One region of the Rhizobium sp. NFR12 genome, then DNA from elsewhere that is predicted to be linked to it. Evidence: predicted binding sites of a transcription regulator. Region 1 holds the regulator's gene; the other holds the start of a gene.

The links. Region 1 encodes LexA, which represses DNA repair genes until DNA is damaged. Its sites were predicted from a motif close to TGTTCNNNNTGTGTTCNG; they were not measured.
Region 2: a site for LexA is predicted at 14,182-14,199, ahead of BLW69_RS06350 (ATP-dependent helicase). Genes of this name have one in related genera too.

The regions. Positions count from the first base shown of each region.
Region 1 covers NZ_FNWM01000002.1:1,061,292-1,077,665, reverse strand. Annotated here, with positions in the region: gene BLW69_RS12565 (PhzF family phenazine biosynthesis protein) at 1-903, opposite strand, end outside; gene BLW69_RS12560 (aminotransferase-like domain-containing protein) at 1,155-2,399, opposite strand; gene eno (phosphopyruvate hydratase) at 2,570-3,844, opposite strand; gene kdsA (3-deoxy-8-phosphooctulonate synthase) at 3,973-4,818, opposite strand; gene BLW69_RS12545 (VOC family protein) at 4,823-5,698, opposite strand; gene lexA (transcriptional repressor LexA) at 5,891-6,610, shown strand; gene BLW69_RS12535 (ComEC/Rec2 family competence protein) at 6,591-9,095, opposite strand; gene gltA (citrate synthase) at 9,433-10,722, shown strand; gene lpxB (lipid-A-disaccharide synthase) at 10,758-11,936, opposite strand; gene BLW69_RS12520 (LpxI family protein) at 11,936-12,823, opposite strand; gene lpxA (acyl-ACP--UDP-N-acetylglucosamine O-acyltransferase) at 12,823-13,638, opposite strand; gene fabZ (3-hydroxyacyl-ACP dehydratase FabZ) at 13,635-14,099, opposite strand; gene lpxD (UDP-3-O-(3-hydroxymyristoyl)glucosamine N-acyltransferase) at 14,089-15,156, opposite strand; gene bamA (outer membrane protein assembly factor BamA) at 15,208-16,374, opposite strand, start outside.
Region 2 covers NZ_FNWM01000001.1:1,313,110-1,329,483, reverse strand. Annotated here, with positions in the region: gene BLW69_RS06405 (thymidylate synthase) at 1-216, opposite strand, end outside; RNA gene ssrA (transfer-messenger RNA) at 341-709, shown strand; gene BLW69_RS06395 (SspB family protein) at 821-1,324, shown strand; gene BLW69_RS06390 (DUF4169 family protein) at 1,334-1,540, shown strand; gene BLW69_RS06385 (ribbon-helix-helix domain-containing protein) at 1,639-1,884, shown strand; gene BLW69_RS06380 (AsmA family protein) at 1,936-5,664, opposite strand; gene BLW69_RS06375 (FAD-binding oxidoreductase) at 5,752-7,167, opposite strand; gene BLW69_RS06370 (DMT family transporter) at 7,255-8,118, opposite strand; gene BLW69_RS06365 (aminotransferase-like domain-containing protein) at 8,213-9,649, shown strand; gene BLW69_RS06360 (efflux RND transporter permease subunit) at 9,660-12,845, opposite strand; gene BLW69_RS06355 (efflux RND transporter periplasmic adaptor subunit) at 12,842-14,020, opposite strand; gene BLW69_RS06350 (ATP-dependent helicase) at 14,239-16,374, shown strand, end outside.

The sequences.
Region 1 (16,374 bases):
AATACCTTCGGCAAGTCGGATCGCTTGTCCCCCGATCCGGGCTTTTGCAATGGCCCCGTCCTGCACATCGATATGGAGATGGATAAAGGACGGCCGCCCCATCTCGACGCCTTGCTCGATGAGAAGAGGGTGATGTCCATCCGGGAGGCCATCGAAATGATGGATCGCGCCGGACAATGCAGCCACCGCCCCACCCGTTGCTGGGTCTTCCGCTATGCCCATATCGGGCGAAAACATCCGAGCGTGAAATTTCGCCTGATGATGGACGCCGCCGCGGCAATAGACATAGGCCGAAGCGAGCGCACCCTCGACGAAGGGCGCGACCTTCTCCCAGAGCGGCGCATCGAATTCCATGTCCTGGACAGTTGCGAGATTGTGCAGCGGGATCATCAGGAAAGGCACACCGGCGCTCCAGATCGACGCGACGTGGTTTTCGAACCCGATATCCTTCAACTCGACGCCGAGCGCGTCAGCGATGCCCTGACGGTTCAGGGCGAGGTCGATCCGCTGCGACTTCCTCGGCAGATCGAATTCGGCAAAGCCCACCTCCCCCTGGCGCAGACGCACCGCGCACCGAACCGGACCGACCGCTTCCTCGAGAACGCAGACCAGATCAAGATCACTGTCGAGGCCATGGGTGCGCTCGGCAAGGGCAATGGCCGTCCCGACCGTCGGATGCCCCGCGAACGGAAGCTCCCGGCCCGGTGTGAAGATTCGCAGCTTTGCCGAATGGGTAGTGTTCGTCGACGTCTGGACGAACACCGTCTCCGAGAGGTTCATCTCCTTGGCAATGGCCTGCATCGCGCCATCGTCGAGACCGTCTGCATCGAAGATGACCGCAAGCGGGTTGCCGGAAAGCTTAGCGTCGGTGAAAACGTCATAGATGCTGTAGGGACGCGCCAATGCAAACTCCTCCTCATATACCGGGCGCAAAACTGCCCGACGGCGTCCCGTGGCGCAACCCCTGATCAACGTCACCGGCTGGTGATTGATTGGCGACGTTTGCAATCGGGCGCGCTGTGCGCCTCGGAGGAGGACGCGTCGACACGATAGGCGGCACCCGAAGCCGACCGTCACCGGCAGGTGAACAGGTCGCCAACAGTATGTGAGAAAGGCGAGCCATCGCTGGTTCGCCCTTTCCTAGTAAACGATATTCAGATGATCGGGAGCGCTTCGTGCTCGCGGGTCTCGGCATTGCCGATCAGTCTTCCGAGCCGCTTGATGCCCTCGTCGATCATCTCGTCGTTGGCGCAGGAGAAGCTGATGCGCAGCGTGTTGGCGTTGCTGCCGTCGGCGTAGAACGCCTTGCCGGGCACGAAGGCGACCTTTTCGGTTGCCAGCGACTTCGCCAGAAGCTCGGCACCGTCCATTCCCTCCGGCAGCGTCAGCCACACGAACATGCCGCCTTCGGGCTTTGTCCAGATCGTTCCCTTCGGCATGTATTTCGCAAGTGCCGCCAGCATGGCATCGCGGCGACCGCTATAGACCCGCTTGATCTTGGCAACCTGTTCGTCGAAACCGCGCGAAGCGACATGCTCGACGGCGATCTGGTTGATCGTCGACGAATGCAGGTCGGCCGCCTGTTTCAACAACACCAGTTTGCGGATGACCGGCATCGCTCCGATGACGAAGCCGACACGCAGACCGGGTGCGAGCGTCTTTGAAAAGCTGCCGCTGTAGATCGTGCGCGTCTTCTCGATACCGCCGCTGCGGGCAATGTCGAGAGCGAGGATCGGCGAGACCGGTTCGCCATCGAAGCGCAGGTTCTGATAGGCGGCATCTTCGAGAACCGCGATATCGAGTTCGTCGGCGAGTGCCAGAAGCTTTTCGCGGCCTGCGAGATCGATCGTCTCGCCGGTCGGATTGGAGAAGTCGGCGGACAGATAGGCAAACTTCACCGAGCCACCGGCTTTCGACGCCGTTTCGCGGTAGGCTTCCGGTGTGCGGTTGCCGTTGACCGAGAGCTGATCGTAGGCCGGCTCATAGGCATTGAATGCCGACAGCGCGCCGAGATAGGTCGGCCATGTCACGAGTGCCGTATCGTTGGGTGACAGGAACAGCTTGCCGAGATAATCGAGCGCCTGCTGGGATCCTGACGTGATGAAGACGTTGTCGGCGGTACAGTCGATGCCGATCTTGGCGACATCGGCGACGATCCAGTCGCGCAGCGGCTTGTAGCCTTCGCTGACCGAATACTGCAGCGCGGAGTTCACCTGAGCGCCCGAGAAGATATCCGCATAGGCCTTCTGAAATTCCTCCGCCGGAAATAGCGCCGGGTCCGGAATGCCGCCGGCAAACGAAATGATGTCCGGCTGCTCCAGCAACTTCAGCAATTCGCGGATTTCGGAGGCTTTCATGCGGCTGGAGCGCGTCGCGAAAATATGGTCCCAATCGAGCACGGGCGTTTCCTTTTATTTCAATATTCTTGGATTCGATTTACATAAGTTTCGACAGGTCAACAATACTGACCTATCGGTTTTTGGTACGGTGCGATCACGAATTGTAAAACGCAAAAGCCCGCGCAGGTGGCGCGGGCTCTCGGATATTCTGCCTCAGTCGACCGGAAAGATCAGGCCTTGAGGATCGAGCGGCCCGCGTAGGCGGCCTGCGGCCCAAGCATTTCCTCAATGCGGATGAGCTGGTTGTACTTGGCCAGACGATCCGAACGCGACAGCGAACCGGTCTTGATCTGTCCGCAGTTGGTTGCAACTGCGAGATCGGCGATCGTGGAGTCTTCCGTCTCACCCGAACGGTGCGACATGACGGCCGTATAGCTTGCCTTGTGTGCCGTCTCGACGGCATCGAGCGTTTCGGTGAGCGAGCCGATCTGGTTGACCTTGACGAGGATCGAGTTGGCTGTGCCCTGGCGGATACCATCGCGCAGACGGGCCGAGTTGGTCACGAACAGGTCGTCGCCGACCAGCTGGACCTTGGAGCCGATCTTGTCGGTCAGATACTTCCAGCCGGCCCAGTCGTCTTCCGACATGCCGTCTTCGATCGAGATGATCGGGTACTTGCCGGCAAGTTCTGCCAGGTAATCGGCCATGGCTTCCGGCTCCAGCGAGCGGCCCTCGCCTTCCAGCTCGTACTTGCCGTTCTTGAAGAACTCGGTGGCCGCGCAATCAAGCGCCAGGTGGACGTCATCGCCCGGCCGGTAGCCAGCCTTTTCGACCGACTTCATGATGAAGTCGAGGGCTTCCGGCGCGCTCTTCAGGCCCGGTGCGAAACCGCCTTCGTCGCCGACATTGGTGTTGTGACCCTGTGCTGCCAGTTCCTTCTTGAGAACGTGGAAGATTTCCGCGCCCATGCGCACGGCATCCTTCAGCGTTTCGGCGCCGACAGGCATGATCATGAATTCCTGGAAATCGATCGGGTTGTCGGCATGAGCGCCACCGTTGATGATGTTCATCATTGGGACCGGCAGGAGATGGGCAGAAGCGCCGCCGATATAGCGATAGAGCGGCAGACCGGACGATTCGGCTGCGGCCTTGGCGACCGCAAGCGAGACGCCGAGGATGGCGTTGGCACCAAGGCGCGACTTGTTCGGGGTGCCGTCGAGCGCGATCAGTGTCTTGTCGATGTGGATCTGGCTTTCGGCATCGAAGCCGCCGATCGCATCGAAGATCTCGGTGTTGACGGCTTCGACGGCCTTTTCGACGCCCTTGCCACCATAGCGCTTGCCACCATCGCGAAGTTCGACGGCTTCATGCGCGCCCGTGGAGGCTCCCGATGGAACGGCAGCACGGCCCATCGAGCCGTCTTCCAGGTAAACATCCACCTCGACGGTAGGATTGCCGCGGCTGTCCAGTATTTCGCGAGCGATGATGTCGGTAATGGCGGTCAAGGGTCTCTCCTCGGTTGATGTGCGAGCCTGAATGCCCAGGCTCAGCGAACAGGCGGGTCAGCGACATTGTTCGATCGTCGATGACACGCGGATTACAATCCAGTCAATTCGGCGGTTTTTCGACGCCGTCAGCCTTTTGCGATGGCGTCGAAGGCCAGCAGCTTTTCCAGAAGGCGCGGCATGTCCTTCAGGTGGACCATGTTCGGACCGTCGGACGGTGCGTTGTCAGGGTCTTCGTGGGTTTCGATAAAGACGCCAGCAACGCCGACGGCGACGGCTGCCCGCGCCAGCGTTTCGACAAATTCGCGCTGGCCGCCGGAAGAACCGCCCTGGCCGCCGGGCTGCTGCACGGAATGGGTTGCGTCAAAAATAACGGGGCTTCCGAGAGCCGCCATGATCGGCAGCGAGCGCATGTCGGAGACAAGCGTGTTGTAGCCGAACGAGGCACCGCGCTCGCACAGCATCACATTGGGATTGCCGCTTTCGAGGAACTTCGCCTGAACATTCTTCATGTCCCAGGGCGCCAGGAACTGGCCCTTCTTCACGTTGATCGCGCAACCCGTCTTTGCGGCCGCGACGAGCAAGTCCGTCTGGCGCGACAGGAAGGCGGGGATCTGCAGGATATCGATCGTATCCGCCACGAGAGCGCATTGCTCTTCAGTGTGAATGTCGGTCAGAACGGGAAAGCCGAATTCCGTCTTCAGATCGGCAAAGATTGCCATCGCGTTGTCCAAGCCGATGCCGCGCTTGCCGGAGATCGACGTGCGGTTGGCCTTGTCGAAGGAGGATTTGTAGACGAGGCCGAGGCCGAGCTTCTTGCAGAGTTCGACAAGCGTACCCGCGATCATGAAGGCGTGATCACGGCTTTCCATCTGGCAGGGACCGGCAATCAGCGAGAGCTTTGCCGTGTTGGAAAAAACGACTTTCGAACTCCCCTCGCCCACGGACACTTCAGAATTGGCGGAGACTGTCATTTCACTATTCCTCGAAACCGAAAACCACACCTTGCCCCGGGGCTGCCGACACGATCACGCGGCCATCCCTGCGGATGAATGCGACGTCATTAGCAGCAAGGGTGATCTCTGTCACGGCGAGATCGGTGGTCTTGAAGATGATCCCGCGCGCAGCGAGGCGCGACGATAACAAGGGCTTCATCGAAGACCGGAACTCGTCGCTGAACGTGTCGTTGGATTGAATGCGGATGCTGGCATTGGCAGCTTCGATCCGCAGACCGTCTTTCCCTTGCTCGGGTTGCGTCTCGAACACGGTTTCGAAAAGCGGCAGAAACTCCAGCGGGTCATCTGCAGAAAATACGATCTCTCGAAGGCCTGTAACGGCGTTTGCGTGCTCATCAAGACCACCGCGATCTTCCGGTAATGCGGCCATTCGCTGGCAGGAAAACAGCAAGATGTCATCGACCTCGGGAACTGCCGCGAAGGCCAGACGGAATGAGACTTCGCTCTCCCTACCATCGGGCAACTGCATCGGGCGGGAGAATTGAAGCATCTCGCCCGCAGACATGTGCCCGTCCACAAAACGGATATGATCGGCCGCTGCATCCTGCGTCCCGACGACCACCGCCGATAGACCTTCCCTTTTCCGCTGGCCGCGAAAGCGGATGTCGCGATCGGTGAACACGTTGCCTCGTTTTGCCGCAAGCGAGGCTTGCCGACGGTTAACAATGGCCAGTGGCTCGAGGTACGAGCCATCCGCGAAGAATATGCAGGCATTGGCCGTGCCGAAAGGGTGAACACCTTCAGGTGCCACAGTAAAGCCGAGAGCGGTCAACCTCCCCCGCGCTGACGCCAGATCTGCAACGGGCAGAACCAAATGATCGACTGACTTGTTACCCACTTACACCCCCAAAGTCTTATTCCGCAGAACATTGGCTATCGCGGGAAACTCGGCAAGTGCTGCGCACGAACTGAATACGTGATCGAACGCTGAAATGAGACTATTCTTGAGCAGAAATTTGGGGCTTGCGGAACACAGATAGAACATATAGCGTCCGTTCTGCATTTGTTTCCAATTCTGAGGGTCCCGTCCATGCTGACACGCAAGCAACAGGAGTTACTTCTGTTCATCCACGAGCGGATGAAAGAATCAGGCGTGCCGCCGTCGTTTGACGAAATGAAGGACGCTCTCGACCTTGCATCGAAGTCCGGCATCCATAGGCTGATCACCGCGCTCGAGGAGCGTGGCTTTATTCGCCGTCTGCCGAACAGAGCACGCGCGCTCGAAGTGATCAAGCTGCCTGACGCCTATGTGGCGAACCTTCATCCGCGACGGGGATTTTCTCCCAGTGTCATCGAGGGAAGCCTCGGCAAAACGCAACCGGTCGTCGCTCAGAAGCCGGCGCCGGTCATGGCGGACAATCCGTTCTCGACAAACATTCCGGTCATGGGTCGAATCGCTGCCGGCGTGCCGATCTCCGCGATCCAGAACAACACCCATGACATCGCCGTTCCGATCGAGATGCTGGGTTCCGGCGATCATTACGCGCTCGAAGTGAAGGGCGATTCGATGATCGATGCCGGCATCCTCGATGGCGATACCGTCATCATCAAGAATACCAGCACCGCAAGTCCAGGCGATATCATCGTTGCCCTGGTCGATGAGGAAGAAGCGACCCTGAAGCGGTTCCGCCGCAAGGGTGCCTCGATCGCACTGGAAGCGGCAAACCCGGCTTACGAGACCCGCATCTTCCCGCCCGACCGGGTGAAGGTCCAGGGCAAGCTTGTCGGCCTTATTCGCCGCTATCATTAAGAACGGTGTCATCCCGGAGATGCGCAGCAACAGCCTCCGGGATGCCAAAGTCGAATTGTCCCGTTCGCCAGTCATAGAACCGGTGGACGGTCCACGGACGGCTTGAGGTCTGTGCGCTGTCTCGCATCGCCGCCGTAATCTTGATGTCTGGCGCTGTCGCGTTCGGAATAATGGTGATTTCCAGTGCGCCAGTCCGGCGCAACGTCCGCCCGCTGAGAAGCAAGGCGCCGGAGCGGCAAGTATCGAAGCGTGCGCCGGGCGAGACGATGATCCGACCGACATCGCAGGCAAGACCGGTGTATCGGTTGTCTTCGACGGTGACGATCCGGATGTCCTGAGCAGTCTGCGCCGCGCACAGGATTTTCGGCAGACAGGCGAATCGTCCGGGCTTCAATGCTTGAAGAAAACCCCTGACATATTCGATTTCCCGGCGCGTCAAATCCGGTCGCGAATGTGGTCCAGGTGGTCTGTCATCGCTTTTCGCAAGGCTGGCACCTCGCGCTGGTTCCGAAGAGGCAAGAACCGGCAAGGCGAGCGGTTGTTCTCCGGTCTCAAGCACCAGCGCTCGCCGCCATTGATCGTAGATAAATCCCGGCGGTCGGGTTCGATTGAGGGTGATCTTGTCATCCTGGATCACGCCGACCGATGCGCCGTCTTCGGATATGACGATATCAGGCCTCGGCGCCGAGCCTGAGCGGACCGCAAAGAGCAAAGCCACCGCCATGAACAGCGCGCCTGTCAACCTCAGCGGCGTGCGCAGCAGCGTCAGAAGCAGAAAGCCTGCCGTCGCCAGAGGCAGGAAAAGCGGGTTCTGCCGGCCGATGGCAATATCGCCGCCCCATGCGGCGACGATCTCGGCAATGCGAATGACGATCCGCAGCCCCTCGCCCATGATGAACAGAACGGGAGCATCCAGCCCGAACGGCATCAGCAGCATGGCCACGAGACCTGCCGGCATCACCACGAAGGAAATGATCGGCATGGCCGCGAGATTGGCCGCGAGGCCGTAGGTGGTCAGATGGTGGAAATGCTCGATCGAATAGATCGACGTCGACGTACTGCCGATCAGCGACGTCACCACGATCCCGGCAATGAAATGCAACGTCGCCGCAATACCCGTTATCCAACGGTTGCTACCTTTTGTCTCCTCCTTTCCTTTCGCGAAATATCGCGTCCAGAGGGCGAACCCTGCCACCAGTGCCGCGGTTGCCGCAAACGACATCTGGAAACTCGGACCCAGAATCTCCGACGGCGAGATGGCGAGGATGATGATTGCCGAAAGGGCGACGTTGCGAAGGCTGATGGAGGGTCGATCGACGAGCACGGCGACCAGCATCACCGCCATCATGATATAGGCCCGCTCGGCGGAAACCCCGAACCCGGAAATCAGGTAATAGGCGGTCGCCATGACAAGCGCACCGAACGCGGCAAACTTCTTGATCGGATAGGCCTGCGCAAAGCCTGGAAACAGCGACAGGACGGAGCGAACGCCGACGAAGAAGATACCGGCTGCCAGCGCCATGTTGAGGCCTGAGATCGCGACGATATGGGCCAGTCCGGACAGACGAAGCGCCTCGGTCGTCTCACGGGAAATTGCACGGCGCTCGTCGGTCACGATTGCGGCAGCAAAAGCGCCCGCATCCCCCTTGACCGTATCGCGGATGCGATTGCCGATTGCGCTGCGAAGCGCAAAAAGCCCTCGCTGCATGTCCGACCATAACCCGGGTTGGTCATCGATCGCCGGTTGTACGCTAGGCGCGCCGTAAAAGAAGCCAACGGCCCCGATTTGATCGAAGTAGGAGGAGAAGGCGAAATCGTTCAATCCGGGAAGCGCCGGGCCAGAGGGTGGCGACAGACTGGCACGGCCGGAAACGCGCTCTCCGATGTCTGCAGGGTCGTGTTGGCTTCTGGCAAGAACCGAGACGCGCTGTGGCGGTCGTGAAAGCGAGGGCTCAGATGTCTGCTCGATCCTGAGGATATAGCGCCAGCGGCGCTGTGCATCGGCTTCGCGTCGTTCGACAATCCCGCTGATGGTCGTCGTGACGGGCGAATCGAGCACGACCGTCGAACACCGCCAGGTTTCGAGCGCTGCCAGCGCAGAACCGGAGAGAAGCAGGCAGAGTACAAGGTTGGCACGAGACAGTGGATGCGCGCGATACCGTGTCAGCCCTGCGGTCACCATCGAGATCGCAAGCATGGTTGCGAGAATGAATGGCGATGGCGTCCAAGGAAGTGCGAACCAGGTCGCAGCGCCGGCGTCTAGCAAGACAGGCAGGAAGAGGAACACATGACCGTGGGAAAGCTCCTCGCTCAACGACGTGCACAGCCATTTGGAAACGGGCCGGTCTCTGACCACATATCCCAGGAAAACATCCTCGGAATGATGGTCGTTTCGACCATCATTCCGGACTCCCGCGGGCATTGTCTGCGATGCCGATTCGGGCGTCCAGAGTGCGATTGCGTGGGGTGTCGAAGCAAGCATCATCGGCTTGCTGCTGGCTGCCTCAAAATCGCTCCGCCATTCGCCATGATGGTTTATCCCGCCGGCTCCGCTGCAGAGACGGTGATTGATAAACGCAACCTGCGCGTTTATATTCTCCTCGTCAACACATTCGCCAAGCTGCGGTTTTCCTTCACGTTACGGCCTCTTACACCATGAGGTTGGGCATCTTTTAAACGTGTCCTGCCTAAATTATTTTCGCGCTGCACAAAATGTCGCAGGAGCGCTTGGCATCACCTTTAGGATCATATAGCTAACTTGCGACGCTTAACTCTTATGGCGCTTTCTGGGCGCCATGCCGCCAACAGGTTGGAGGATCAGAATGACGGAACAAAGCGCAAATCTCGTACTTGGTGATAAGACAGTCGACCTCTCGGTGCGATCGGGCACGATTGGGCCGGATGTTATCGATATCGCAGCCCTGTACAAGCAAACCGGTGCCTTCACCTACGACCCCGGCTTCACGTCGACTGCATCCTGTGAATCCAAGATCACCTATATCGACGGCGACAAGGGTGTTCTCCTGCACCGCGGCTACCCGATCGAGCAGCTTGCTGAACAGGGTGACTTTCTGGAAACCTGCTATCTGCTTCTCTATGGAGAACTGCCGACGGCTGCCCAGAAGAAGGACTTCGATCATCGCGTAACCATGCACACCATGGTCCACGAGCAGATGAGCCGCTTCTTCACCGGCTTCCGCCGCGATGCGCATCCTATGGCCGTCATGTGCGGTTGCGTGGGCGCTCTCTCGGCCTTCTATCACGATTCCACCGACATCACCGATCCGCACCAGCGGATGGTTGCGTCGCTGCGCATGATCGCCAAGATGCCGACGCTCGCCGCCATGGCGTACAAGTACCATATCGGCCAGCCCTTCGTGTATCCGCAGAACGACCTGGATTACGCCTCCAACTTCCTGCGCATGTGCTTTGCCGTGCCGTGCGAAGAATACAAGGTCAACCCGGTCCTGTCGCGCGCCATGGATCGCATCTTCATCTTGCACGCGGATCACGAACAGAACGCGTCGACCTCGACGGTTCGCCTCGCAGGTTCCTCGGGTGCAAACCCGTTCGCCTGTATCGCTGCCGGCATTGCCTGCCTCTGGGGCCCCGCTCACGGCGGCGCCAACGAAGCAGCGCTCAACATGCTGACCGAGATCGGGACCGTCGACAAGATCCCGGAATACATCGCCCGTGCCAAGGACAAGAACGATCCGTTCCGTCTGATGGGCTTTGGTCACCGCGTCTACAAGAACTACGATCCGCGCGCCAAGATCATGCAGAAGACCACGCATGAAGTGCTGGCGGAACTCGGTCACAAGGACGATCCGCTTCTGCAGGTCGCCATGGAACTCGAGAAGATTGCTCTGACGGACCCCTACTTCATCGAAAAGAAGCTGTACCCGAACATCGACTTCTATTCGGGCATCACCTTGAAGGCGATGGGCTTCCCCACGACGATGTTCACCGTTCTGTTCGCGCTTGCGCGTACCGTCGGCTGGATCGCCCAGTGGGCCGAAATGATCGAAGATCCGCAGCAGCGTATCGGTCGTCCGCGCCAGCTCTATACCGGCGAAGCGCAGCGTGACTACACGCCCGTTTCGAAGCGCTAGGCGCTGAATTAGGCTTTGCGAAAAGAAAAACCCGTTCAGCGATGAACGGGTTTTTTGTTGTCTAACAGTTCGAGTACCGCACCTGCTGCGGCCTCTCCAGGCGGAACAGGGACGTCCAGTCTCCGCCAGGCAAGTGCGAACCCGTCGAGCATCGCACGGCGCTCCGGCGTGTCGGCGGACAGACGTTCCGCCCAGCGGCTGAGGCTTCCGGGTCGCACGACCTCGTTGACATACTCGGGAACGACCGGGTAGTCGGCGATCAGGTTCGGAAGCGCGCCGGTCCAGATCTTGATGCGGCCGGCCAGAAGCTTGATCAGCCAGTCCGTCTTGTAGGCTGAGACAACGGGAACCGTCGCAAGCCCCAGTTCCAGGATAACCGTCCCTGAAGCCGCCAGCGCCACGTCCGCCTCTGCGAAGGCAGCCCATTTTCCGGCTGTATCCGTGGTAATCTCGACATGAACCGGCAGATCTGCGGCCATCTTCCGCACCAGTTCTTCCCGGCGCGGTACCGTCGGAAGCAGGAACCGGGTCTCACCATTGCGATCTGCAAACTCGCGCGCAGCCTCGCCGAACACGGGTAGGAGTGCCTTGATTTCGGCTGAACGGGAGCCCGGAAGCAAGAGGATCGTCTTCTTGTCGGCGGAGGTCTTGACCGGCCTCTCGGCGCGCGCAGCACGGACCCTCAGGAGATCCGCATCATTGGTCAGCCGGTGACCGACGAACACTGTCTGCGGACCCTCCAGCCTCCGCATCGCTTCCGGCTCGAACGGAAGGACGGCAAGAACGAGGTCGACATAGGAGAGCATCGCCTTGGCACGATATTCCTTCCAGGCCCAGACACTGGGGCAGACATAATCAACGATCGGCAGATCCGGCAGGGCCGCCCTCACCTTTCTTGCCACTCGGTGGGTAAAGTCAGGGCTGTCGACGATGACAAGCACATCGGGCTTTGCGGCGACGATCGCAGCCGCCGTCTGGTTGATGCGACGGATCAGGTTGGGAAGACGCGCGAGCACCTGGGTGATGCCCATGATCGACAATTCGGAGAAATCGAACAGCGACTGAAGGCCTTGGGCCGACAGTGCATCACCGCCCACCCCGATCAGTTCGACGGGACCGGCGTAGGACGCCTTCAGTGCTGCGATGAGGTCTGCCCCTAAGAGATCGCCCGACACTTCGCCGGCGATGATCGCAACCTTCAAACCTTGGTTCATCACAATCCTCTCGACGGAAGGGCCTGATCGATGCCGCAGACGAAAATGCCGTGGGCGTCAGCAGCTTTGATCAGCTTTGCTTCTTCCAGCACCAGCGCCCTGCCCGCTTCCACGGCAATGCCCGCCAGCCCGGCCGCGACGGCATGTTCGACGGTGGATGGCCCGATGGTGGGCAGGTCCGCGCGCATATCCTGGTGGAGCTTGCAGAGCTTGACGAGCACGCCCTTGCGGCGCGTGGAGATACGTCCCTCGGCGCGCAGTTCGGCAACGCGCTGCATCATCCGGTCAGTTCCCTCGACACCTTCGAGTGCCACAACGCGGCCGCCGACGCTGACAGCGCCCTGGCCAATATCGAGATTGCCGAGCGCACTCGCAGCCTCGACACCGCGTTCGATATCGCGCAGATCGTCACCGCTTGGAGATACTTGGCCAAGCGGACCGACCTTCGCCAGCAGGCCCGGCGCGATGTCGTGGGCACCCAGAACTTCGCAACCCATGGCCTCGATCAACTTGATCACCATCTGCAGCACTGCGTCATCGCCGGCTGATAGCAGTGTGCGCACGACGGAGGGCAATTTGATCATGGTCTTGAAGGTTGGATGAATGTCGCGCCATTCAGGGCGCCTTGCGACGCCGCCCGACATCACGACGCGACAGATGCCTCTTTCGCGAAAACTCTTCTCGATCCCTGAAAGATCGCCGACGCCGAGCGACACATGGTCGAACCCGTCAAAGCGATGATCCGCCTCATCCTTCAGCTGGATGATGAACGGATCTTCGCCTGCAACACGTGCGGCATCCGCCAGGTAGGCTGGCAAAAAGCCTTTACCGGCGATAATCGCCAGCCGGCCCTCTCGCGCTTGGCCAGGGGCGCCGGCCGCGACCATCAGCCCTTCCTGCGGAAAGGCGATGAGATCGCGCGGTCACTATCGGCTGTGATGAAATCGATGATTTCCATGGCCTCCGGGCAATCGGCAAAATCGTCGCGGATCGCTGCGGCATTGGCGCGAACATTTGCCTCGCCTTCGAAGATCTTCTTGAATGCGCGACGAACGATATGGATCGTTGCGCGATCAATGCCGGCGCGGGTCATGCCGACGACGTTCAGGCCACCCAGAAGACCGGGATTGCCGTTCAGCATGCCGAACGGAATGACGTCGTAGTTGACGGCGGAAAGTCCACCGATGAAGGCTTGCCGACCGATGCGGGTAAACTGGTGAACGGCGCAGCCACCGCCCAGGATCGCACGATCGGCGACCTGCACGTGACCAGCCAGCATCACGTTGTTGGACATGATGATATGGCTGCCGAGCTGGCAATCATGCGCGACGTGCGAATTTGCAAGGAAGAGGCAATTGTCACCAACGACCGTCTTGCCACCACCGCCCGTCGTACCGGTGTTCATCGTCACGCCTTCGCGCATCGTGCAGTTGTCGCCAATGGTCAGGCTCGAATCCTCACCAGCTTCGTGAAGGCTCTGCGACACACCACCGATGACCGCCATCGGGAAGATCCGACATCCCTTGCCGATCTCGGTTTTGCCACCGACTACCGCATGCGAGATGAGCTCGACATTGTCCTTCAGCACCACGCGCGGGCCGACATGGGAGAACGGTCCAACGACGACGTTCTCGCCAATCACGGCGCCATCCTCGACCACGGCCGAAGGGTGGATGCGCGCGCTGGCCGAGATCATGCTCATTCGCTTTCCTTGCGCATCATGGCGCCGATATCGGCTTCCGCAACCAGCTGACCATCGACCTTGGCGTCACAATGAAACTTCCAGATATTGCCGCGCTGCTTCTGCTTGACGACATGAAATTCCACGCGGTCACCCGGCACGACCGGCTTGCGGAAACGCGCGTTGTCGATCGTCATGAAGTAGACGAGATTGCCAGCCCCACCCTGCTTGCGCGCACAGATCGCGCCGGCAGTCTGTGCCATGCCCTCGACGAGAAGAACGCCCGGCATAATCGGCTGCTCGGGAAAATGACCGGTGAAATGGGGCTCGTTTGCCGTCACGTTCTTGATGCCAACAGCCGAGCTGTCGCCATCGATCTCGATGATCTTGTCGACCAGGAGAAACGGGTAGCGATGCGGCAGAAGGCGCATGATTTCCTGAATGTCGGCCGCGCCGAGCTCCGGCTTGGTCTCATCCGTCATTTTTCTTATCTCCTCGGCGTTTCGCCCGGTCATCGGAACGCGACATGATCTCCGCCATGTCTCTCAAAAAGTCTTTTATCGGCCGCGCCGGAATTCCGCCATAGGTCTGCCCGGCCGGGATATCGGCGACCACGCCGCTCATCGCTGCGATCTGCACGCCATCACCGATCGAGATGTGACCGTTAACGCCGCTCGCACCACCGATCATTACGCCATTGCCGATACGGGTCGATCCGGCAATGCCGACGCCCGACACAATACCGCAATGGCGACCGATGCGGACGTTATGGCCGACCTGAACCTGATTGTCGATCTTGGTGCCCTCGCCGATCACAGTGTCATCCATCGTGCCGCGGTCGATCGTCGTATTGGCGCCAATCTCGACGTGATCCTGGATGATGACACGACCGACCTGCACGATCTTGAGCATGCCTTTCGGGCCGGGCGCATAGCCGAAGCCGTCCTGACCGATCCGGGCGCCATTGTGGATGATGACGTTGTTGCCGATCAATGCCGACAGCACGCTGGCGCCCGAGGCGATCGTGCAGTCGCGGCCGATCTTCACGTCAGCACCGATCACGGCGCCGGCAGCAATCCGTGTGCCGCTGCCGATTTCGACACGCGCACCGATCACCGCCATGGGCTCGATCTCGACACCAGGCTCGAGCCTCGCCGTCGGATCGACAAAGGCCGCCGGAGAAATGCCGGACTGCGATGTTACCGGAGATGGACGAAGCGCGATGGGATGCAGAAGCGCGCCGGCCTCTGCGAAAGCCGTATGCGGCTTCTTCGTCGCAAGCACCGGAATGTGATCTGGAATGATGGATTTCAGGCCCGGATCGCAAAGGATTGCCGACGCTTCGCAGGTCTCGAGATCGGCGCGGCTTTTCCTGGAGAGGATGTAGCAGATATCGCCTTTGCGCGCACGCGCGACGGGCGAGACAGACCGTACCAGTTCGTCACCGGCACGCTCGTCAAGCAGTTCAACCCCAAGATGGGCGGCCAGCTCGCGCAGGCTCACGCCATCATGAGGCGGGAAAAATTCGTTATGGTCCATGAACCCTGAGCTCCAGAACAGGTTTCCGGCCGCTTTCGCGGCCGGAGACGATCAGAACTGGTTCGCCATGCTGAAGCGGAACTGCTGCTTCTCGTCGAAGTCTTCCTTGACGACCGGTTCGGCGTAATCGACGCGCAGGTTGCCGAAAGGCGAAGCCCACATGACACCAACGCCGACCGAGGCGCGGATCGACATGTCGGTGCCGTTGACCTTGTCACCGAAAGTCTTGGTTTCATTGCCGAACAGCGAACCGGCGTCAGCAAAGACAGCAGCACGGAAACCGACATCTTCCGGGATGAGCGGCATCGGCATCGTCATTTCAGCCGAGGCATTGAAGTAGCTTGTGCCACCGAGAGCATCGCCGTGGTCGTCCGTGCGCGGACCGATACCGTCGTTCTTGAAGCCACGGATCTGACGACCGCCGATCGTGAACTGATCGAAGACGTTCAGATCATCACCGGTCTTGAACACATGACCACCACCGACGGCAATCGAACCAACCAGATCGGCTTCGGTCGAAAGAAGGTGGAAGTAACGGGCGCGGGCTGTGACCTTGTAGAAGTCGGAGTCGCCACCGAGGCCGGCATATTCATGCGTGAAGGATGCAAACAGACCTTCACGTGGAAGCGTCTGGCTGTCCAGCGAGTTGTAGACCAGCGACTGCGACACTGACGACTGCGTATACTTGCCTTCGTCGATCAGGTTCGCGTAGGTCTGCGACACCTTGTCATCAAGCGTAAACGGCAGGCCGTCACCACCAAAAGCACCGTCTTCTTCGTACTTGATCGTCTTGTAGGTGTAGCGGAACGTCGTCGCCAGCTCTTCAGTGATCGGCGCCGTTACGCGCAGGGTGATACCCTGTTCGCTATAGTCGTAGTAATCGTTCGAAGAGGTCGTGCTCTTGAAGATGTCGAAGCCTGCAGCAAGACGGTAACCGAGGAAGTAAGGCTCGGTGAACGAGATGCTGTAGCTGCGCGCGTCGTCCGTACCGGCACCTGCCGCAACGCGGATGTACTGGCCACGACCGAGGAAGTTCTTTTCTTCGATGGATGCTTCGAGAAGGAAGCCGTCACCGCCAGCAGCGTAACCTGCACCGATACCGAACGAACCGGTTGGCTGATCTTCGACGTCCACGATCACGACGACACGGTCGGCAGAGCTGCCCTGCTGCGTCGTCACGTTGACGGTGGTGAAGTAGCCAAGAGCCTCAAGACGCTT
Region 2 (16,374 bases), on a different contig from region 1:
GAGATAGGCAATGTTCGTATCGCCCTTCAAAAACCACAAGAGCTCATGGATGATCGAGCGCAGATGCAGCTTCTTGGTGGTGAGGACCGGGAAACCCTCGTTCAGATCGAATCGCATCTGATAGCCGAAGACCGAGCGGGTACCGGTCCCGGTGCGGTCGCCGCGGTCGGCGCCAGTCTCCATCACGTGCCGGAGAAGGTCGAGATACTGCTTCATAGGTCTTCCGCCGATTGGTCGAGATCGTCCTACATAATAGCACGAAGCCTACTCACCAATCACCTCCCCGTCACCGGCGCGGCTTTTCCAAGCTTTTCACGTTGATGATAGGAATATGACGAGACCTCTTTTCATCCGGTTCGCAAACCCCTATATCACTCGTGCCGGACTTCGGTTCGGATATGGCGATAAACGGTCGATGAAATAAGCCTATTGGACCCGGGGGCGGTACCCGGCGCCTCCACCACAAACCGGTCGGTCAATCTGGACCGGCTTGTGATGGGGGCGAAATAGGATCGACAAGGGTGTAAAGATCGAACTTTTGCTCGGCATGATACCGCCGTTATCGGGTCACAAGTGTAGTTGCAAATGACAACAACGCTAAGGGTTACGCTCTCGCTGCCTAATGGCGGTGCGGGAAACCCGAACTAAGTCCTTACGGTTAGCCCCGTAAGGCGGGGTCCGGAGGCACCTGGCAACAGAAGCCTTCACCTTCGCTCCCCGGTGGAATATCATGACATGACTCGACGCCGAAGCGGACTTCCCCGCGGGCGCGTCTCGTGACATAAGCGGCGTTTGAAGAGCAATAGAAAGACAGGATCGCATGGGGCAGGATCACATCCGCTACGATATTCTGGCACAGGACGCCCTCCGCGGCGTTATCCGCAAGGTTTTGTCCGAGGTCGCGGCAACCGGCAGACTGCCGGGTGACCACCACTTCTTCATCACATTCCTGACCGGCGCACCCGGGGTACGAATCTCTCCGGCGCTGAAGTCGAAGTATCCGGAACAGATGACGATCGTCGTCCAGCACCAGTTCTGGGACCTCAAGATCACCGATACGCTGTTTGAAATCGGCCTGTCGTTTAACGATACGCCGGAACGCCTGGTCATCCCGTTCAACACGATCCGCGGCTTCTACGACCCGTCCGTGAATTTCGAGCTCGAGTTCGAAGTGCCGATGGTCGAGGAAGGCGAAGTCTCCGCCGAGATCACCGCGATCCCGGTTGATACCACGCCAAAGGTTGTGGATGCGGATGCCGCCACCGGCGAGGACAAGAAGGAAGGCTCCGTCGTCTCCCTCGATTCGTTTCGCAAGAAGCAGTAGGCAGACCCGATGAGCGCCGAGATCGTCAACCTTCGGCAGTTTCGCAAAGGCAAGGCGCGTTCGCAAAAGGACGCGGCTGCCGAACAGAACCGCATCAGCTTTGGCCGCACCAAGAGTGAAAAGCAGCTGACGACGGCCCTCAACGAAAAAGCGGGGAAAACCCTCGATCAGGGCAAGCTCGAAAAGCCTTCTCCGGAAACGGACGAACGGCGTTAAGGCTTCGTTAGGCTGACTCATGGCAACGGCTTGACCGTGCGCATGCGACATCCTCAATTGCGCTCCATCAATCACCATGAGGGTGACGGGGCCTACACTTGATCCGAAAACATTCTGCGACCCTGCACGGTCATCGAACGAGTTTTTCGCTGGAAGATGAATTCTGGCATGAACTGAAATCCATTGCTGCCAAACGCGGCATCAGTCTGGCCGCCTTGATCGCCGAGGTCGACGACGGTCGTTCGGAAGACAACAATCTTTCCTCTGCACTCCGCCTGCATGTGCTGCGCTGGTTCAAGACCTCGCTGGCAGACTGTCTTGCCGGGCTGCCAGCCAGGCGCTGACGGTCAGCGTCCTCCCGCCCCCCATTTGCTCTGATCAGCGTGCCGCCGCACTCACGGCTGCACGCCCGGCAAACTTGGGTTTGAGGAGCGACCCGTACCCGAAGGCTGCTCCTGGAAAAGGTCGCCGGCGGGTGGCATCGTGAACGGCGCCGGCGCCGATGGCTGCTGGTTCTGCCTTTGGATTTCCCGTTGCCGCTCCTGCTGGAGCCGGGCTGCTTCAGCGCGCCTTGCTGCCTCCTGCCGTTCGGCTTCCTGGCTTCTGCGTTCTGCCTCCGCCGCCTCCTGGCGTGCCCGCTCCTCGGCCTCTGCCTTGACGCGTGCCGCCTCCCGTTCCACGCCACGAAATGTGTAGAGCGCGACTTCGCGGCGCAGCCGCTGTTTCTCGAGCACGCTTGCCTGCAGCGTCTCGACGCGGCGGCGTTCCTGTTCGAAGGCACGCAGTGACAGGAAGTTTGCCATTGCGGCCATATCAATGCGCTGTTCCGGCTGCTCGAGCGATCCGGAATAACCGAGCGTGACAGTCGGTTCTCCCCCCGCCACAGTCTCTTCACCCGCATCGTAACGGACCGACAGCCCGGCATCGATGCGGCTATCGACAAAGTCGAGCACGCCCTCAGCCGAGACCTGTGCGGCGCCGGCCGTTGCGGTAAAATTCTGAACCCGTGCGGCGCCGCCGGTAATCGTCATCGGAATGGTGACGGACCCGAGCCGGGTTGTCCCTTTCAGGACCTCAGTTGTCACGATCGGTTGAACCGCTGCCTCGTTGACCTCGCCCTGCAGCTTGTCGGCACCGGCAAGTATCGGCGCGAGCGCATCCGGATTGATCCCGGCAATCTCGAAATCCTTGAGGCGCATCTCGCCGGAGCCGCTGACGCCATGCATGAGTTCGTCCATGCTCTTGCCAGTCGCCTCGATGCTGACAGTGCTGTCCAGCTTGCCCGTCGCGACCGGTGTGCCGCCCTTTTGCCAGACGAGCGGTGCGAGATCGGCGTTTTCGACCTGCAGCTTTGCCTGGACGATGCCGGTCGCATCGCCGTTCGACATCATCAGCCGTCCGGACAGATTTCCGCCCTGCCAGGTACCGGAGGCGTTGTCGATCGTCAGACCACCGGCTTTGCCGTTCACCCTGCCCGAAAAACCGGTAATTGTTCCAAGCGCATCCGCCCGGAGCGTTTTTGCCGACAGATTGATGCCGACATCCGTCGATCCAATCAGCGGCGTGGCGAACGGCGTCTTTGATGGGGCGCCTGTCACGCCATTCTCCATCGGCCCGAATACCGCCTCGCCCATCCAGGCAAGATCGATCGTGTCGACAGACATGTCGCCGGTAACAGGCAGGCCGGGAGCGCGGCGATCGGCGGATAGCGATCCACCGACAGTGTTTCCGGCAAGATCGCCACTGAGGCCAGAGACTTTCACGGCATCTGCCGAAAGCTCGACATCAGCCGCGAGATTGACAGGCAGTCCGCTGCCGAACTGCGGCAGGCTGACACCGGTGACCAGCAGATAGGGCTCGATATCGGCGCTCTTGAGCGACACCCGCGCCCGCCCTTCGCCAAATCCGGCATTCTGGATATTCACGTCGCCGGCCATCAGCAGCGACGTCTTGGGCGTCGTGAAGCTCAGTTCGGTGGTGGCCGCGTGCTGTTCCTTTTGCTGCAATGTCAGCGCCAACCGTCCCGCGCCGTCACCATCGAAAGGCAAGGGATCGAGACCGGCTTGACCCAGCAGGACCGTCGCCTTCGGGTTGGCAAGCGATGCAGACAGCGTCATCGCGTTGCCGGCCGTGAGATCGAAGATGCCGGGCAGCTTCAGATCTGCATCGACAGTGCTGCCATTCGCCTTGCCGCGCAGCTTGATATTCGCACCGCCAAGACCGCTACCGCCAAGCGAAATATCGGCGATCAGATCCGAATCCGCATACCAGCTGCCGTTGCGGGCCAACCGGTCGAGCAACGGATGATGCGGCAGCCGATCCCGCAGCATGGTGATGAAAGACGTGGGGTCCGGTGAACGGAAGCTGACCGACCCGGTCCCGGCGTAGGAAACCAGCGAGCCCTCTACCCTGCCCTTGGCGGACAAGGTGGCGCCCTCGATATCTCCGACAGTCAGCCGCTCCAGCGACAACACGCCCTCGGCCACGCTAAACGCGGTATCGACCTTGGTTGCGACGACGCCTAGAGCCGTCAGCCGATCGGCCTTGAGGCTTGCCGCGACCCGGTGGTCGAGCACATCCTGGCCGGCATCGTCGCCGGTGACCAGCGAAGCGAGCGCGCGCATGGCGTCGATATCGATCTCGTTGCCGGCAAGCGCCATGGAAAGGCTTGGCGCCTGACCGTTCGGAGACTGGCGCTCCAGCATTCCTTTTAGCGTTGCAGGCCCTATCCCAAGTTCCAAGGCTTCGAACCGCTGGAGTTCCGGCGTGAGGTTCACCTTGGCCGAGAAGCCGGCGTTTTTCAGCTGCCTTATCGCAGGATCAACGCTGCCGGACAGCCAGTCGGCAAGGCCGGAGGGCTGTGTCGAGGCAACCAGCATGTCGCCGACAAAGGCGGTTCGGTTTGCAAGGTTGAGATTGCCCTTGGCCTCGAGCTGGGTGCGGCCCGGCAGGGTGGCAGTCACGTTGTCGACGGCCCAGCCGCGCCCGGCCGGTCTGACGTCGAGATGGATGTCGCGGATCGTCGTGTCGTTAAAGACGATCGCCGGCAGCTTGAGGTTGACCCGCCCCGGTACCTGCGGGATCGGGATCGATGCCACCATCTGCACGAAGGCATTCAGGCGGCGCTGCCCGGACGCCGCCGGATTGCGACCGGTCTTAGCCTGGGGACCGTCGCTCAGCCGGTTGACGTCGATCTGTTGGCCATCGGCCGTCAGCAGGAATTCCGGCTTCGGCCCGGTATCGAGCGTTGCCTCGCCGGTGACGATGTAAGGGTTTTCCTTCGGACCGACCTCGACCCGGTATTGCGGAATGCGGGCCCGCTCGCCGGTCAGCTCGAAATCGCCGGACACGCGCGGACCGGGCGGCGGCGCCTTGACCGGCTCGGACTCGTCTTCTTCCTGCAGGAAGGCAAGGTTGAACTTGCCGTTGTAGCTGGGCTTGTTGTCGACTGCGGCAAGTTCGCCATCGAAATCGACCACGACCGGATGGGCATCCGGCCAGACGCGAAGCCGCAACGGAATCTGCCGTCCCTCGGCGGCGGCTTCACCGCTTGTCAGGCTGAAGCGGGCCTCCTGGCCATCCAGCACCGCATTGCCCTCGCCGCGCCACGGCCCGGCAAGTGTCCCCGCCGACAGGTCGGTGGACAGTCCGGTCATGTGGCGGACCTGGCCGCTGCGATCGTCGATGATCTCGATTTCGCCACCCATGATATGGACGTCTTCGAGAATGACGCTGCGGGCCGCGATCGTCGGGCGACTGCCGCGCAGCCATTCGAACGTGCCGTCCTTCAGGATGCGGAAGCGAACCTTCGGCTTGTCGATGCGCATATCGAAAATGCGTGCCTCGCCGGAAAGAAACGGCGCGAGTTCCATATCCATCGAGAATTGCGCCACCTGCACGAGCGGCTGGCCATCGACGTCCTGGCCGACGCGGACGTCATGCAGTGTAACCGACGGAAATGGGAGGATCCGCGCATCGACCGAGCCGTGGACGGCGACCTTCTTGCCGAGCAGACGGCTGGCCTGATCCTCGAAAGCGACGCGGAAGCTCGACCAGTCGACAAAGAACGGCACCAGCAGCGCCGCAAACAGCGCCGCCACGACCAATCCGCCCAAAGCCAACATGATGCGTCCGAGCACCGGCCTATCTCCCTGTTTCTACGGCAAGAGTAGTTCCACGCGCCGGACTGGCAAGTCAATCATTGGGAAGTGTTATTCCGCGATGCGGAAGATCTTTCCCGGATTGAAGAGGTTTTGCGGATCAAAGCCTTTCTTGATCGACCGCATCAGCTCGACGGCACCGCCCAGTTCCTCGTCGAGATAGGACATCTTGCCCTGCCCGACGCCGTGTTCGCCGGTGCAGGTTCCGTCCATCGCGAGAGCACGGCGGCTCAGGCGTCCCGTAAACGCCTCGACATTGGCAACGGAAGCCGGATCCTTGTCGTCGAAAAGCACGAGAACATGGAAATTGCCATCGCCCGCATGGCCGACGATGGGTGCCAGAAGCCCCGCGTCGCGAATATCGCCTTGGGTCTCGGCCACGCATTCCGCCAGCCGCGAGATCGGCACGCAGACATCGGTGGACAGGCCGTTGAGCGAAGGATCGAGCGCGCGGCCTGCCCAGTAGGCATTGTGGCGGGCGTTCCACAGCTTCGTGCGTTCCTCGGCATTGGCAGTCCAATGGAACTCGTCACCACCACAGTCGGACGCGATCTCGGCGAACTGTTCCGACTGGATGCGAACCGTCTCCTCGGTACCATGGAATTCGAGAAACAATGTCGGCTTTTCCGGGTAGGATAGGCCCGAATAGGCATTGCAGGCGCGGATCTGCACGTCGTCGAGAAGCTCGATACGCGCAACCGGAATGCCCATCTGAATGGTCATGATGACGGCATCGCAGGCTGCCTCGACGCTCGGGAAGGCGCAGACGCCGCCGCCGATCTTTTCCGGAATGCCCTGAAGCTTCAGCGTCACCGACGTGATCACGCCGAGCGTACCCTCTGAGCCCACGAAAAGCCGGGTCAGATCGTAGCCGGCCGAGGATTTGCGGGCGCGACGCGCGGTGCGGATCTCTTCGCCATCGGCGGTCACGACGGTCAGTGCCAGGACATTGTCCTTCATCGTGCCGTAACGCACCGCGTTGGTACCGGACGCCCTAGTTGACGCCATGCCGCCGATCGTTGCGTTGGCACCGGGATCGATCGGAAAGAACAGGCCGGTATCGCGCAGTTCGCGGTTCAGCTCCTCGCGGGTGATGCCTGGCTCCACGGTGACGTCGAGATCTTCAGGGCTGATGCGAAGGACCTTGTTCATGCGGCTGAAATCGATCGAAATGCCGCCGGACGGCGCATTGACCTGACCTTCGAGCGAGGAACCAACGCCAAACGGGATCATCGGAACCCGGTGTTCGGAGCAAGCCTTCACCACGGTCTTCACATCGTCGCTCGTCTCGACGAACACGACGCCATCGGGAAGCTGGCCCGGAAGATAGGTGGTCGTGTGTGCATGCTGTTCGCGGAACGACTGGCCGGTCTGGAACCGCTCGCCGAAGGCCTGTTTCAAGATCCCGAGGACCGCGGCAATGCCCTCCTCGTTCCGTTGGCCTGCCTTCACGTCGCGAATTGCCATGCTGCGTCTCCTCAAGATGCTACGGCTTGGTTAGGAGACACGGCAAGGTTTGTCCAGAACGAACAACCCCGCATCGGTACGGTGGGCCTATCGCGCGAAGCGGCGAGCCCCGGCGACGCAGAGGATGACGGCAAGCGTCACGACGATCATCATCGGGCTGATGCTTTCACCGAGCAGCAGGGCGGCAAGCACGAGGCCGAAGAATGGCTGCGTGAGTTGCAACTGGCCGACCGCCGCAATGCCGCCCTGCGCCAGCCCGCGGTACCAGAAGATGAAACCGATCAGCATGCTGAACAGCGAGACATAACCGAGGCCAAGCCATGCCGGCATGCGGATTGCTGAGAAATCCGGCGGCAGCTGCGTAAGCGTGATGACGACCATCACCGGCAGCGACAGAACAAGCGCCCAGCAGATCACCTGCCACCCCCCGAGCGTCCGCGACAGGCGGCCACCCTCCGCATAACCGAGGCCGCAGACGAGAACCGCGGCGAGCATCATGCCGTCGCCATAGGGTGACGCCATCACACCCTGCGACAGCGCAAAACCGGCAACGCAGGCGCTTCCGGCAATCGCGAAGATCCAGAATGCCCGCCTGGGTCTCTCGCCACCGCGCAGAACCGCAAAGCATGCGGTGGCGAGCGGCAACAGAGCGATGAAGACGATGGAATGGGCCGATGTCACGTGCTGGAGTGCCAGCGCAGTGAGAAGCGGAAAACCCACCACGACGCCGAGCGCGATGACCACAAGAGACACGAGGTCGCGGCGCGACGGCCATTTCTCCCGGAAAACAAGGAGAATGCAGAGCGCGAGGATGCCGGCAATCGCGGCACGGGCAACGGTCAGAAAAACCGGATCGAACTGCGTGACGGCAACCCTTGTCGCCGGCAGCGAGCCGCTGAAGATGATCACGCCGATCATGCCGTTGATCCAACCTGAAAGAGAACGATCCATAAGCTTGCATACCCCTACCAAAAGCCTTCGATGCTTATGCGCGCAAGCCCCTGGCAGAGACAGCTACACTCAGGTACGATTTGACGAAACTGTAATGGTGCATGAGGCAGTACGGATGGACTTGGGGACGCAAGGTGGGCAGAAGGTCGCCATGGTCGTTTCGACCATCCGGCAACGAATTTCCGGGCGCAGCCTCGTGCCCGGAGCAAAGCTTCCCTCCGTGCGAAGCCTCGCGGCAACTCTTAAAGTCTCCACCTCCACCGTCGTCGATGCGTATGACCGGCTGGCGGCTGAGGGCGTGATCACCTCCCGCCCCGGCTCCGGTTTCTACGTTGCCAACCATACGGCACCCCTGTCGCTCGCGCAGATCGGTCCGAAGCTCGACCGCGCCGTTGATCCTCTGTGGGTGTCGCGGCAATCGCTCGATGTCCGGCGCGATGGCCTCACGCCGGGTTGTGGCTGGCTACCGCCATCCTGGTTACCGGACGAGACCTTGCGGCGATCGCTTCGCACGCTTTCCCGCGGCAATACGGCAGCACTTACGGACTACGGTTCTCCGCTCGGCATGATGCCGCTTCGAAGCCTGATTGCGCGCAGAATGGGAGAGCGCGGCATCGAGGCGTCACCCGACCAGATCGTGCTGACCGATTCCGGCACCCAGGCGATCGACCTTCTCTGCCGGTTCCTGATCGAGCCGGGAGACACAGTCCTCGTGGACGACCCGTGCTATTTCAATTTCCAGGCGATCCTGCGCGCCCATCGCGCCCGGATCGTCGGCGTGCCCTATACGCCGAACGGGCCTGATCTCGACGCTTTCGCAAACGTCCTCGCCGAACACCGCCCTCGCCTCTACATCACCAATTCGGCAGTCCACAATCCGACCGGGGCAACGCTTAGTCCCGTCACCGCGCATCGCGTCCTGAAGCTTGCCGAACAGTTCGGCCTGACGATCGTCGAGGACGATATCTTTGCCGATTTCGAGCATACGCCGGCACCGAGGCTCGCTGCCTTCGACGGTCTGGACCGGGTCATTCATATCGGCAGCTTTTCGAAAACGCTGTCCGCTTCCGTCCGCTGCGGGTTCATCGCCACGAAGCGCGACTGGATCGAGGGTCTGACGGACCTCAAGATCGCAACCTCGTTCGGCGGACCGTCGCTTGCGTCCGAACTGGTCTACCAGGCGCTGAGCGATGCCAGCTACCGCAAGCATCTGGACACGATAAGGGGGCGGCTCGCCGGTGCAAGGGTCGAGGTATCGGGACGGCTGAAGGCGATCGGCATCGTGCCTTGGATTGAGCCGCAGGCCGGCATGTTTCTGTGGTGCCGATTGCCCGACGGTCTCGATTCCGCCGACGTGGCGCGAGCGGCACTGAAGCACAACATTGTGCTTGCCCCGGGCAATGTCTTCAGCCCGTCGCACTCAGCGACGAGCTCAATGCGCTTCAACGTTTCGCAATCGCTCGACGGCCGTATCTACGACGTCCTGAAGCAGATTTTCGCCGACATGCGAAACCCCGAAAACGCGACCTGAAGGCAAGCCCTTACTCGGCTGCCATCAGCTGCTGCTCTTTCGTATCGTTGGCGCGTCCCTTGCGGGCGCTTTCCAGCTCGTCCTGCAGCCGCTGTTCCTCGTGCACCTGTGGCTTGGAGAAGCGGGCGATCAACAAGTATGCGACAGGGGTGATGTAGAGCGTCACCATGGTTGCCATGCCGAGGCCACCGACGATCACCCAGCCGAGCGCGATACGGGCTTCGGCACCGGCGCCCTTGGCAAGAACCAGAGGCACGCCGCCGATCACGGTCGCGATCATCGTCATCATCACCGGTCGAAGACGGATAGCGCACGCCCGTTCGATCGCCTCGCGGCAGGACGCGCCCTCGTTGCGCAGATGGTTGGCGAACTCGACAATCAGAATGCCGTTTTTCGCCATGACCCCGACAAGCAGCACAAGCCCGATCTGGCTGTAGACGTTGAGACTTGAGCCGGTGAGAACCAAGGCGAAGGCGGCGCAGGCAAGTCCCAGCGGCACCGTGGACATGATGATGATCGAAGACAGAACGCTTTCGAACTGCGCCGCAAGCACCAGGAAGATGATGGCGATCGCAAAGCCGAATGTCAGCGCCATGCCGCTCGAGTTTTCCTTGAGTGTCGCAGCCTCTGCCAACGGTATCAGACGTGATCCAGCTGGCAGGAGCGGCTGCGCAAGCTCGGTCGCCGCCTGGACCGCTTGACCGAGCGAGACACCGTCCTTGAGGCTGGCCGAGAAGGAGACTGCCGCAAGCCGCTGTTCGCGGTTGAGCCTCGGCGCCACGGCCCGTTCCTCGAGCGTCGCGACGGTGGAGAGCGGCACCATGCGGCCATCCTTGGCCTTCAGAAAAATGTTCTCGAGATCCGTCGGGTCATCGATCGGACGCGTCGTCGATGTCAGCTTGACCGGCGTCGCCTCGCCGTCGACAAACACGTCCACCACAGATCGGCCTTCGAGAAGAGACTGCAGCGACGTGCCGAGATTGGTGATGTCGATTCCGAGATCCGATGCCCGCTCACGGTTCACCGACACGAAGATCTGGGCCTGTGTCGGCTCGTTGTTGAGACGCGGCGTATCGAACAATCCGCTCGCACGAAGCTGGTCCACCAGTTTCAGCGCGGCGGCCGTCAGCTCTTCATGATCGGTGCCGACCATCGCCATCTGCAACCCGTTGCCGGCACCGCGGATACGCAGACTGTTCTGCTGCGTCGCGAAGGCGCGAAGCGAGGGCACGGTCGCGGTGGCCGCGTTGATATCCCGGACGATATCGGCCTGGCTGCGCTCCCGCTCGGACCAAGGCGCGAGGGTCAGAACCATGAAACCGTTATTGGTGGCGCCACCCTGCCCCGAGATCGAATAGATGTTCTGGATCTCGCCGGACGCCACGAGCGGCTGCAGTTTCTCTTCGATCTGCTGCAGCTTGTCGCGCATATATTGCAGGCTGATGCCTTCGGGCGCCGTCGCCCGCAGCATGACCATGGCCCGGTCTTCCGGCGGGGTAAGTTCGCTCTTGACCGTCTTGAAGGCCATGTAGCCGGCACCGCCGAACAGCAGCGCAAAGACGATGACGATCGCCGGCGCGCCAAGGCAGGCATGCAGCGTCACCCGGTAGAAATTGGCAAACAGCGTGCCGAACCGGCCAAGCAGGCCGTCGTTCTTTTCCTGTATCGGCTTGGTCAGCATGCGCGACGCAAGCATCGGGCAAAGCGTCAGCGCCGTGACCGAAGACAGCGCGACGGCAAACGCCAGAACGAAACCGAACTCGCGGAACAGGCCACCCATCTGGCCGGGCAGAAACGACAGCGGAATAAATACGGCGGCAAGCGTCGCGGTCGTCGCAAGCACCGCGAAGAAAACCTCCTGCGTGCCGATCACGGCGGCCGCGCGCGGACCCATGCCTTCCGATCGTCGTCGCACGATGTTTTCGAGAACGACGATCGCGTCATCCACCACAAGGCCGGTCGCAAGCACGATTGCAAGAAGCGTCAGAATGTTGATCGAGAACCCGACGGCATAGATCGCGACCAGCGTCCCGATCAGCGCCACCGGCATGGTGAGCGCCGGGATGAGCGTCGCCTTCCAGTCGCGCAGGAAGAGATAGATGACTGCAATGACGATCGTGCCCGACAGCGCCAGCGCGATCTCGACCTCGTGCAGCGCGCCTTCGATGAAGACCGCATCGTCACTGGTGATGGCAATGCGCGTGCCCTCGGGCAACGTCTTCTGGAGATCGGCGACGGCGGCCCGCACGCCTTCCGAAATGCTGAGCGTGTTCGATTGCGCCTGGCGCAGCACGCCGAGACCGACGCCGGGAACGCCGTTCGATCGCAACGCCGTCGTGCCGTCGTCCGGCCCCAGCATCACGGTTGCCACATCGCGCAGCCGGACATTGTTGCCCAGCATGACGTTTTCGAAGTCTTCGGGCTTGGTCAGGCTCGCCGTCGCCCGCACGACAATGTCCTGCGTCGAGGATTCCAGCGACCCGGCGGGCACGTCGAGCGCAGCCGTCGATAGCGCCTCGGAGAGGTCTGCAATCGTCAGCCCACGACTGGCAAGCGCCGTCTGGTTCACGTCGACGCGGAAGACCTTTTCCTGGTCGCCGTAGAGTTCCACGTCAGCGACGCCGTCAACCGACGCAAGCCGGTCGGAGACCTCGTTATCGACGAGAAGCGTCAGGTCTTCCATCGACAACGAGTTGGACGTAACGGCAAGCCGCATGATCGGCTGGCTGTCGGAATCGGCCTTGATGATACGCGGCTCGTCCACGTCGTCAGGCAACTGGCCGGTGACACGACCAAGCGCATCGCGCACGTCGTTGGCGGCCACCGCAAGATCGGCGGTGTCGTTGAATTCCAGCGTGACACGGCTCTGGCCGAACTGCGATTCCGACGAAACGGCCTTGAGGCCGGCGACCCGGGCAACCGCGCCCTCGATGATATCGGTCACCTCCTGGTCCATCGTCTGGGCAGAAGCGCCGTCATAGGTGGTGCGGATGGTGATGACCGGCTGGTCCACATCCGGCAACTCGCGCACCTCGACGCCGGCAAGAGCGGCAAGGCCTGCGACGACGAGGAGCGTGTTGAGAACCGCGGCAAGGACCGGCCGCCGCACAAAGAGCGCGGTAAAGCTGTTCTGCTTTCCGGAAGACTGGCCGGACGACCCGTTGTTATTGGCGTTACCGCTGTGGCTGCTGCTCATCGGCTGGCGACCTCCGGCGGCTTTTCACCGGCAATGCGGACGGCACCATTTTCCCGGACCCGTTGCAACCCTTCGGTTGCCACGACATCGCCATCCTTCAGATTGGCCGAGACGAGGATCGCATCGGGATTGCGCTGGATGACCCTCACCCGCTCCTTGACCGATTTGTGATCGACGATATGCCAGACGAACGAGCCTTTCGCATCCCACTGGACTGCAAGCGGATCGACGCTTGGAAAGGTTTCGCCCGGAAACCGCATCGTCACGCCGAAAGACATGCCGGCGCGGAGTTCGTCATCAACATTGGGAATTCTGGCACGAATGCGGATCGTACGGCTTGCCGGATCGACCCTGTTGTCGACGGCCTCGACCGAACCCTCGAAGGTGCGGCCTGGACGCGAGACGGAGGCGGCCTCGACCGGCATGCCAGGCTTGACCTGAACCGCGAAACGCTCCGGCGCCCAGAAATCCACCAGTAGCTCGGTACGGTTGTCGATCGTCACGATATTGCTTGCGGTCGTGACGTTGTCACCGATATTGACCGCGACGATGCCGACGATCCCGTCGATCGGCGCAACGACCGAGCGACGCTTCAGCGCCAGTTCGGCGTTGGTGACCGTCAGCTGCGCCGTTTCGGACGCAATCTGCGCGTCGAGCACGTCGAGGCGGGAGAAGCTCTTGAGGTTCCGGTAAGTATCGGATTTCTCACGCGCACTGCGCAACACCACCTGCGCCTGATCGCGCAGGATGATCTGCTCGTCGTCATCGAGCTGCGCAAGAATCTGGCCCTTTTTGACCATGTCGCCGGATTTGACGAGGATCTCGTTTACGGTGCCCGTCGCCTGCGGCATCACGATAACCGACTGGATCGCCTCGCCGTCACCGATCGCCGACAGTCTGTCGTTGACCACACCGGTTCCGACGGGTCTGGTTGCAACCAACACCACCTGGCTCTCACCGCCGCCCCGCTGCCCGCCGCGCGATGACGAAGCCGGTGCGCCCGCAACCGTTGCGGCCGCCGGCTCGGCGACATCAGGATTGATGGAAATCACCACTCCTGCGGGAACGCCCATCGAAATCAGTGACCGCCCGGCATCTGCCGACAGGTAGACCCAGAGACAGAGCCCTCCGAGCAGTACCGCAACCGACATCAGAAGCTGGTTCCAGATCCGCATTCATTCCTCGCAAGTCTATCGATAAGTGGTGCAAGTATCCCCGTTTCGCGCCCAACTGGCAAGGTCGAGGAACCTACCTTACTGTTTTGTAACATCACGCGATTTCACGGATGTGTCAGAGCTTCAACGACACGGATCCGGACGATTCCTAGGGGAAACATAGGAATGAAAAGAGAACATCGGCTGGTCTTTCGAGCCCGAATCACTACATTGGCCGGATGAGTAACAGTTACGACGACATCCCTTTCTTCGATGAGGAGCCGGAGCCCGCCCCCCGCAAGGCGCGAGGCGAAGACCAATCGGACCAGCGCCCGGTGCCGGCATCGGCTGGTAACCATGGTTCGGCTGCCGTTCCTGCTGGTGGTGCCGGCGGCGCCTCCGGTGGTCTGGGGATCGCGGCGCGGGCCATGGCGGCGCGCGGCGGCAACCGGCCGTCGCCTGACTATATGACCGGCCTCAACCCGGAGCAGCGCGAAGCGGTCGAGACTTTGGATGGTCCCGTATTGGTGCTTGCCGGCGCTGGAACCGGCAAGACGCGGGTGCTCACCACCCGCATCGCCCATCTGTTGGAAACCGGCCGCGCCTATCCGAGCCAGATCCTGGCCGTGACCTTCACCAACAAGGCGGCGCGCGAGATGAAGGAGCGCATCGGCGTTCTCGTCGGCGGCGCCGTCGAAGGCATGCCGTGGCTCGGCACGTTTCACTCGATCGGCGTCAAACTGCTGCGGCGCCATTCGGAGCTGGTCGGCCTGCGATCCGATTTCACCATCTTAGACACCGACGACGTCGTGCGCCTGATCAAGCAGCTCATCCAGGCCGAGGGTCTCGATGACAAGCGCTGGCCGGCCAAGCAGTTCGCCGGCATGATCGATGGCTGGAAGAACAAGGGCCTGTTGCCGCCCGACATTCCGGAAGGCGACGCCCGAGCTTTTGCCAACGGCAAGGGCCGCGAACTCTATGCCGCCTATCAGGCCCGCCTGCGCACGCTCAACGCCTGCGATTTCGGCGACCTTTTGCTGCACCCGATCGCCCTGTTCCGCAAGGCACCGGATCTGCTCAAGGAGTATCACCAGCGGTTCCGCTATATCCTCGTCGACGAGTATCAGGACACCAATACGGCCCAGTATATGTGGCTGCGTCTGCTCGCTCAGCGTCCGAAGGACGTGCCGCAAAACGTCTGCTGCGTCGGCGACGACGACCAGTCGATCTATGGTTGGCGCGGTGCCGAAGTGGAAAACATCCTTCGCTTCGACAAGGATTTCCCGGGCGCCAAGGTCATCAAGCTTGAGCGCAACTACCGCTCGACAGAGCACATCCTCGGCGCTGCCGGCCATCTGATCGCCCATAACGAAGGACGCCTCGGCAAGACGCTGTTCACCGACCGGGTCGATCCCGAGGACGAAAAGGTGATCGTCCACGCTGCCTGGGATAGCGAAGAAGAAGCCCGTGCCGTCGGTGAGGAGATCGAACGGCTGCAGCGCGGCGATGGTCGCAGCGATGCCAAGAAACACGCGCTGAACGACATGGCGATCCTGGTGCGCGCCTCGTTTCAGATGCGCGAGTTCGAAGACCGGTTCGTGACGCTCGGCCTCAACTACCGCGTCATCGGCGGCCCGCGCTTTTACGAGCGGCTCGAGATCCGCGATGCGATGGCCTATTTCCGCATGGTCTGCCAGCCGGCCGACGACCTTGCCTTTGAGCGCATCGTCAACACACCAAAGCGCGGCCTCGGCGACACGACCATACGCTACCTGCATGACAGCGCCCGCGCCCGCGATGTGCCCATGCTTCAGGCCGCAAGCGAAATGATCGAGACCGACGAGCTGAAGCCGAAGGCCCGCAAGGCCCTGTTCGATGTCGTGCAGAATTTCCGCAACTGGCAGGCACGTCTCGAAACCGTGCCGCATACGGAACTGGCCGAGCAGATCCTCGAAGAGTCGGGCTATACCGACATGTGGAAGAACGACAAGACCGCCGAAGCGCCGGGGCGGCTGGAAAACCTCAAGGAACTGATCCGCTCGATGGAGCAGTTCGAGAGCATGCGCGGCTTCCTAGAGCACGTCTCGCTCGTCATGGATGCCGAGACCAACGAGAACCTCGATGCCGTCTCGATCATGACGCTCCACTCGGCCAAGGGTCTGGAATTCGAGACCGTGTTCCTGCCCGGCTGGGAGGAAGGCCTGTTCCCGCACCAGCGCGCGCTGGACGAAGGCGGCCGCTCCGGGCTGGAGGAGGAACGCCGCCTCGCCTATGTCGGCATCACCCGCGCGAAACGCCGCTGCCATATCTGGTTCGTCTCGAACCGGCGTATTCACGGCCTGTGGCAATCCACAATGCCCTCGCGCTTTCTTGAT